Linked DNA regions of Haloactinospora alba. The protein of the gene in region 1 interacts with the protein of each later gene in a pairwise test. Links are inferred from orthologs where the notes say so. Each region holds a gene or a part of one and is shown on either strand. Other genes may lie near its edges.

What was found. The genes of interacting proteins can lie anywhere in the genome.
Region 2: the proteins of sufU (region 1) and FHX37_RS03645 interact in binary tests that used the Escherichia coli proteins (3 or more experiments, as listed by UniProt). The link is inferred for Haloactinospora alba from one-to-one orthologs.

The regions. Positions count from the first base shown.
Region 1 is NZ_VFQC01000001.1:1,408,795-1,412,805, reverse strand. What follows is about bases 621-3,606. They hold sufU (Fe-S cluster assembly sulfur transfer protein SufU), read right to left. Parts: upstream 2,362-3,606; coding sequence 1,879-2,361; downstream 621-1,878. Other genes in these bases: FHX37_RS06395 (cysteine desulfurase), read right to left, coding at 2,383-3,606; FHX37_RS06405 (metal-sulfur cluster assembly factor), read right to left, coding at 1,526-1,882; FHX37_RS06410 (hypothetical protein), read left to right, coding at 621-1,426. Also shown: more of FHX37_RS06410, read left to right, coding at 1-620; more of FHX37_RS06395, read right to left, coding at 3,607-3,672; Fe-S cluster assembly ATPase SufC, read right to left, coding at 3,675-4,011. UniProt on the Escherichia coli protein: A scaffold on which IscS assembles Fe-S clusters. Exists as 2 interconverting forms, a structured (S) and disordered (D) form. The D-state is the preferred substrate for IscS.
Region 2 is NZ_VFQC01000001.1:759,507-763,476, reverse strand. The notes cover bases 583-3,532. They hold FHX37_RS03645 (cysteine desulfurase family protein), read right to left. Parts: upstream 2,665-3,532; coding sequence 1,501-2,664; downstream 583-1,500. Other genes in these bases: FHX37_RS03640 (electron transfer flavoprotein subunit alpha/FixB family protein), read right to left, coding at 2,761-3,532; FHX37_RS03650 (DUF695 domain-containing protein), read left to right, coding at 583-1,450. Outside these bases: more of FHX37_RS03650, read left to right, coding at 272-582; more of FHX37_RS03640, read right to left, coding at 3,533-3,705; FHX37_RS03635 (electron transfer flavoprotein subunit beta/FixA family protein), read right to left, coding at 3,737-3,970. UniProt on the Escherichia coli protein: Master enzyme that delivers sulfur to a number of partners involved in Fe-S cluster assembly, tRNA modification or cofactor biosynthesis. Catalyzes the removal of elemental sulfur from cysteine to produce alanine.

The DNA.
Region 1 (4,011 bases):
GCAGGAGAACGGCGCTTCCGGCTCCTCTCCGGGGGGCTCGTTCCAGAGCCGCCTGGTGGGGCCCAACCGCACCTTGCGTCGCCCCGCCTTCGGCCCGCCCAAGGACACACGGGAGCGCGACTCCCAGGAACAGGAGACGGCCGCACCCCCGGAAACGGAGGGGGAGGACTACCCGCTCGTCGGTCTACTGGAACGGTTGTTCTCCGAGTGGCACGGTCTGGAACGTACCGTTGCCGCCCAGCGGCTCTTCGCCGCCGACCCCGTCAGTATCCGGTTACTGGCCGACCAGCTCCATGCCGATCCGGGCGACATCCGCGCCGCACAGCGCAGTGTCGAGGAGCGGCTGCTGCGGTGGCTGGGATCCGCCGAGGGCGCGCCCGTGACCCAGCACCTACGCGAACTGTCCGACTGGCTCGGCAGTGCCTGCACCATCGACCACCTCATCAGCGCGCACACCGAACACCCCGTCAACGTTCCCAGCCTCGGGATCCCGTTGTGGCGGGTGCTCATCACCCTGTTCACCGACCGGCGGCTGCACAACGGGTGGCTCGTCAACGACGATCCGGAGCGGTTGCGTGCGCAGACCCGCGAGATGCTGGGAGACGCACCCAGTCTTCCCGATGCCGGAGCGCGGCTGGGACGCCTCGGTATCCGGGAACAGGTCCTGCGCGCGTGGCTGCTCAGCACCCCCGGCGTGAGCATTCGCGACGGCTACGTGCTGGTGGACCCGTCGACCCCGGCGGAGGCCCCGTCCCCTCCGCCGCCGACCGCGCGCAACGCCCCTCCCGAACAGCCGGTGGAGGCCAACGGTTCGACAACGACGAACGGCCTCCCGATCCGCCGCCGTCCCGAAACGGCTCAACAGCACGAGCCGGAGGACGAAGGGCACACCGGAATCTCCACGTCAGCCCGCTGCTTCCGCGCCCCGGACGGACGCTGGTGGCACCGGGTGGATGTTTCCGCCGACCATCTCAACGGAGCACCCGTCGTTGTCCCGCCGGGATACGCGACCTATCTGGGGTTGCAGCCCGGACGGCTGTTGTGCCTCACCGCGCCTGGCGCCGACCTTCTGGTCCTCGTCTGGCGGGACCAGCCCGCCTTCGACTCGTTGCGCCCGTTGCTGCGCCGCTTGTCGGCCGAAGCGGGAGACCGGGTGTTCATCACGGTCGACGAGGACCGCCTCGACGCCCGGCGCCTACCGGCCGCCGACCTCGGCGACAACGGCCCGATGGGCAAGGCGCTGCATCTCATCGGCTACACGGCGCCCGCCTCGGTGGAGGAGGCGTTGGGCATCATCGCGCACCGGGTCAGCGCAGATGACGGGAGTGAGCTGTCCAACCCGCACTCCCTGCTGGAACACCTCAACCAGCGTGGTGACACGGACCTCGTCAACGAGTTGCGCTCCACGCTGTACGCCACCCTGTAGGAACGATGTGAGGGCGCCCTCACGACAGGGCGCCCTCACATCGCGGGGCGGCTGGACCAACCGCTCCCCGCTTCTCGCTTGTTGTCCGCTCCGGGACGGTCAGACGTTGAACCCGAGCATACGCAGCTGGTCCCTGCCGTCCTCCGTGATCTTGTCCGGTCCCCACGGCGGCATCCAGACCCAGTTGATCTTGACCTCGCGGCCGAACTCGTCCAGGGCGCTGGTGGCCTGGTCCTCGATCACGTCGGTCAGTGGACAGGCGGCACTGGTCAGCGTCATGTCGAGAGTGATCGTGCTCTCCTCGACGTTCACCCCGTACAGCAGTCCCAGGTCCACCACGTTCACCCCGAGCTCGGGGTCGACAACGTCCTTCAGCGCCTCGCTGATGTCCTCAGCCAGACCTTCCTGGCCCTGCTCCGATGCCGTCGCGGTGGTGGCGGTGTCGTTCTCCGTCATGAGGCGCCCTCCTTCTCGTTCTGCAGGGACTGGGCGGTCGCGTCCTTCCACGCCATCCAGGCGAGCAGGGCGCACTTGATACGGGCAGGGTATTTCGAGACACCGGCGAAGGCCACCGCGTCCTCCAGGACGTCCTCGTCCGGTTCGCCCTGCCCTCGCGACTGCATGAGTTCGTTGAACTCCTCGGCGATCCGCATCCCCTGGTCCACGGTCTTGCCGATCAGGAGATCGGTCAGTACCGAGGTGCTCGCCTGGCTGATCGAGCACCCCATACTGTCGTAGGACACGTCACTGACCGTCGCTGACCCGTCGATAACCGACCCGTCAGCCGGGGTGAGTGTCACCCGCAGGGTGACCTCGTCCCCGCACGTGGGGTTGATGTGGTGCGCCTCGCCGTTGTGCGGGTCCCGCAAGCCCTTGTTGTGTGGGTTGCGGTAGTGGTCCAGGATGATCTCCTGGTACATCGCGTCCAACTGCATCGTGAGTTCTGAGGCCCTCTCTCAACGCTCCGGAATGGTGCCGAAGAACCGTTGCGCCGCTTGGATGCCCGCCACGAGAGCGTCGACATCCTCGAAGTCGTTGTACAGGTAGAACGAAGCGCGCGTGGTCGCCACCACGTTGTAGCGGCGGTGCAACGGCCACGCGCAGTGGTGTCCCACCCGTGCGGCGACTCCCTGGTCGTCCAGTACCTGGCCGACGTCGTGGGGGTGGATATCGTCCACGACGAAGGAGATCGCTCCGCCACGGTCCTCGGCGTCCATCGGTCCGACGATCCGCACCCCCGGCAGGGAACCGACCTGCTTGAGGGCGTACTCGGTGAGCGCGTGCTCGTGGGCATGCACGTTGGCCATCCCCACGCTGCTCAGGTAGTCACACGCCGCGGCCAGGCCGACGGCCTGCGGGGCCACCGGCGTTCCGGCCTCGAACCGCTGCGGCGGGTCCGCCCAGGTGGTGTGGTCCATGTAGACGACACCGATCATCGATCCGCCGGTGAGGAAGGGCGGCATCGCGGCGAGCAGCTCCGGACGCCCCCACAGCACACCGATACCGTTGGGCCCGAGCATCTTGTGCCCGGAGAACGCGAGGAAGTCGACGTCGAGTTCCCGCACGTCCACCGGCATGTGCGGCACCGACTGGGCGCCGTCCAACAGGACGAGCGCGCCCACCTGGCGCGCCCGTTCGGTGATCGTGGACACGGGCGCGACCGTGCCGAGCACGTTGGACTGGTGCACGACCGCGACGAGCTTGGTGCGCTCGTTGACCAGGTCGTGGAGGTCCGTGAGGTCCAGGCGCCCCTCGTCGGTGAGCGGGAACCAGCGCAACGTGGCACCGGTGCGCTGGCACAGTTGCTGCCACGGAACCAGGTTGCCGTGGTGCTCCATCTCGGTGACGACGATCTCGTCGCCCGGTCCCACGCGGAAACGGTCCCGGCCCTCGCTGTCCGCAGCCGTGTTGCTGTTGCTCATGGCGTAGGCGACGAGGTTGACCGCCTCGGTGGTGTTCTTGGTGAACACCACCTCGTCGGAGCGTGCCCCGACGAACGAGGCGATCGTGGCTCGTGCGCCCTCGTAGGCGTCGGTGGCCTCTTCCGCGAGCTGGTGGGCACCACGGTGCACCGCGGCGTTGTGCCGCTCGTAGAACCCGCGTTCGGCGTCGAGTACCTGCCGGGGCTTCTGCGAGGTCGCCCCGGAGTCGAGGTACACCAAGGGGCGCTCGTCGCGGACGGTCCGGGCCAGGATGTCGAAGTCGGCCCGGATGGCGTCCACGTCGAGCTGGCCGGTCGCGCTCATCGTCACTTGTTCGCGCCTGCCTTCACGAAACGCTCGTAGCCTTCGGACTCCAGCTGTTCGGCCATCTCGGGGCCGCCGGATGCGGCGATCTGACCGTTGGCGAAGACGTGGACGAAGTCCGGCTGCACGTGGTTGAGAACCCGACTGTAGTGGGTGATCAGCATGACGCCGAGATCACTGTTGGACCGCACCCGGTTGATGCCCTCCGAGACGACCTTCAGGGCGTCCACGTCGAGACCGGAGTCGGTCTCGTCCAGGATGGCCATCCTCGGTTTCAGCAACTCGAGTTGGAGAATCTCGTGCCGCTTCTTCTCACCACCGGAGAAGCCCTCGTTAACG
Region 2 (3,970 bases), 650 kb from region 1 along the record:
CTCCTACGGCGGGCACTCGTCCTGCCACGCGAGGCTCCCGCGCCGCCGTGACGAACAGTGTCCGCTCAGGCGGTCGGTGCGACGGCGGCCGGAGCTGGCGCGAGCACGGACCGAGCGCTGTCCGCAGCACGGACGCCCCTACCCCAAGCCACTCTCAGTCTATAGTCCCGCAAGCCTATGCGCCGTCGCGCTGTGCTCGGTTCGGGAACCGGGCCCGCTGCCGAGCGCTCATGTGGCGCGCTCACCGCGCGGCTCTGCGAAAATTAGGGGTATGGCTCTGTTTCGCCGTCGCCGCTCCGCTGACGAGACCGGATCCGTCGCAGCCGTGGACGAGTTCTGGGCACACTGGGACGACGTCCGTGGCACGTTGGCCGCGTCGGTCGACGCGGGCGAACCGGTTCCCGAGGAGACCGCCGCCCGTGTCACCGAACGGGTACAGCGGATCCATCCCGAACTGACATGGGAGGTCTCCGCCGTTTCCCGCTCCGCGGACAGCGGACCCGGTGACCTCGGCACCATGGGGGACGAGGATCCCGAGGAACTCATGGCGCGGATGTCCGACATGGACGATCCGTTGGCGCTGCTGGGAAGTACGGCTTCCTACGCGCTGACCCTCAGTGGTGGGCCGGACGACTCGGCGCGCATCCTCACCGAGCGGTGGCTGCGTTCCGCCCCCAAGGACGCGGAGTGGCAGTTCCACCCCGCCTACCCGGCGGACCACGAGCAGCTCACCAGCTCGATCACCTGGGACGACCACACGTTCGACCTGTCACACGCCGCCCTGTCCCTCCGGGTGGACCAGCGGCAGGGCACGATCGACGCCGGGGTGTACCACCCGGACAACATGTTCCTTCCCGAGGAGACCCAAACCAGTCTGGCCGAGCACGTGGTGATGCTCGCGCTGGGCGAGGACGACTACGTGCGCTGGATAGCCGGAGTGGAGCCCCTGGCGGAACGGCCGCTGGACCCGCTGCCCCCGACCTCGCTGCCTGCCGTGGTGCGTCAGCTCTCCGGCGGCGGGAACGCGAACAGCTGGCCCACGCTGCAGATGCGCGTCCCGTTGCGGGGGATCGTCGAGTTCTCCCTCCGCCACCCGCTGCACCGGCGCGACTTTCCCGCTTTCACGCTTTACGTCCAGGTGTCACTCGGTTACGCCCACAGCGACAACGACAAACGCCCGGTGGAGCCCTCCGCGTCCGCGCTGGACGAGTTCGTCACGCGTGTCGACGGCATCCTGGGCGACAACGGAGCTCTCCTCGCCCAGCAGACGGTGGGAGGGCACCGGCAGCTGCACTACTACCTCGATCCGGAGTCGGGCGTTCTCCCCGAGGTGGAAGCGGCCGTGCGTGAGTGGTCCGAAGGCCGCTCCACGGTACAGAGCCGGCTCGACCCGGAATGGCAGTCCATCAACCAGCTACGTACCATGTTCCGGCGCCAGCTGGGGTCCTGACCCGCCCGTCCGCACCCTCCCCGCGCCCGGTGTGCCACGGCCGGCGGTGCTCAGTGGCGCTTCTCCCGGGCGCGGCGAGCACGTTCGACCGCGGGGCCGAGGGCCGAGTACAGGGCGGAGACGTCGGCACTGGAGGAGTCCCGCCCCAGTGAGAAACGCAGGGAACTGCGCGCTGTCTCCTCCGCGGCGCCCATGGCGAGCAGCACGTGGCTCGCCTGTGCCACGCCGGAGGAGCAGGCCGAGCCCGTCGAGCACTGGATGCCGCGAGCGTCGAGCAGCATGAGCAGGGCGTCCCCCTCGCAACCGGGGAACGAGACGTGAGCGTTGCCAGGGAGGCGCTCGGTGGGGTGACCGTTCACCACGGCCTCGGGGACAGCGTCCCGCACCGCCGTGACCAGTTCGTCCCGGAGTTTGGCGAGGTGGGCCGCGTGCGGCTCCCGCTCCTCGACAGCCATCCGGACCGAGGTGGCCATTCCGCGCAGCAGTGGTGTCATGACCGTTCCGGAGCGCACCTCCCGCTCCTGTCCGCCACCGTGCAGGACCGGGACGGGGTCCACCCCGCGCGCGAGCAGGAGCGCGCCCGCCCCCATCGGACCGCCGATCTTGTGGCCGGACACCGTGAGCGCGGACACGGAGCCCATATCGATCGGCTGCGTACCGACCGCCTGCACGGCGTCCGTGTGCAACGGGATGCCGTACTCCCGGGCGATCTCCGCCAACGCGTGCACGGGCTGGAGCGTTCCCACCTCGTTGTTCGCCCACATGACCGATACCAGGGCGACGTCGGCGGGGTTCCTCTCGATCGCGGCACGCAGCTCCCGCGGCGGGACCCGGCCGTACTCGTCGACCGGGAGCTCCTCGTAGACCGCCCCCTGCGCGTCGGCCATCCAACGCGCCGGATCGAGCACGGCGTGGTGCTCCACCGCGCTCACCAGGATGCGCCGGCGCTCGGGGGAAGCACGGTTACGCGCCCAGAACAGCCCTTTGACCGCGAGGTTGTTCGCCTCCGTCCCCCCACCGGTGAACACCACCTCGTAGGGAGTGACGCCGAAGGCCCCGGCGATGTCCTCGCGGGCCTCCTCGACCACCCGGCGCGCCCGGCGGCCGGCCCCGTGCAGTGAGGAGGCGTTGCCGAGCTGACCGAACTCCTCGGTCATGTCGGCGACGGCCTCGGGGCGGACGGCTGTTGTGGCGGCGTGATCCAGATACACCATGGCACTGCCCAGGATACGGCCGGGCGCGTGCCCGCTGTCCCGCAGGGCGGTCGGGGGAACGGGTCGGATGTCCCACTCCCCCGGCCAGCAGGCAGCTCACTTGCGCTTGTTGACCTCGTCGGTCAGTTGCGGCGCCACCTTGTGCAGGTCCCCCACCACGCTGAAGTCGCTGATCTCGTGGATGGGAGCCTCCGGGTCCTTGTTGACCGCGACGATGTTCTTCGAGGTCTGCATACCCGCCCGGTGCTGGATCGCTCCGGAGATGCCCAGCGCGATGTACAGGTTCGGGCTGATCGTCTTCCCGGTCTGGCCGACCTGGAACTCGTTGGGGTACCAGCCGGAGTCCACAGCGGCACGGGACGCGCCCACGGCGGCACCGAGCGAGTCCGCGAGGGACTCCACCACGGAGAAGTCCTCGGAACCGACGCCCCGGCCACCGGAGACGACGATCGCGGCCTCGGTGAGTTCGGGGCGTGCGCCGCGCTCCTGCTTGACCCGTTCCACGACCTTCGCCGAGGTCGCGGACTCGGGGAGGTCCACGGAGACCTCCTCCTGGGCCCCGGCCCCCTGGGAGGCCTCGGCGGTCACGGAGTTGGGGCGCAGGGCGACCACCGGGGCACCGGTGCGCACCTTGGCGTGGGTGACGGTGGCGCCACCGAAGATGCTGTGCTCGGTCACCAGCTCGGGGGTCACGTCCACCACGTCGGTCAGGGCGCCCGATCCCAGCTTGACCGCGGTACGCGCGGCCACCTCCTTGTTCTCGGGGGTGGCGGACACCAGAACCGCAGCCGCAGAGTTCTCCCCGGCCAGCTTGGCGAGGAGCTCCGCCTTGGGGGCGACGACGTAGTCGTTGAGTTCGGAGCTGGCCGTGTACACCTTCTCCGCGCCGAACTCGGCGAGTTTCGGTGCGGCGGCGTCGGCGCCGGCGCCGACCCACACGGCCGCGGGTTCACCGACGCGTCGCGCGGCGGTGAGCAGCTCGTTGGTGACCTTCTTTACCTCCCCGTCGACGTGGTCGACGAGGACGAGGACCTCAGCCATTTCTCGATTCCCTCTTTCGTCTCCGCCGGACCTAAACGAACTTCTTCTCGGCGAGGAACTCGGCGGCCTTCGTGCCGCCGTCGCCCTCGTCCTTGACGACAGTGCCCGCGGGTCGCGGCGGAGCCGGCGCGAAGTCCACGGTCTCGGTCGCGGCGTTCGCGAGTCCGACCTTGTCCTGCTCGATCCCGGCGTCGGAAACCGTCAGCTTCTCCACCGGCTTCTTCTTCGCCTGCATGATGAGCTTGAAGGACGGGTACCGCGGCTC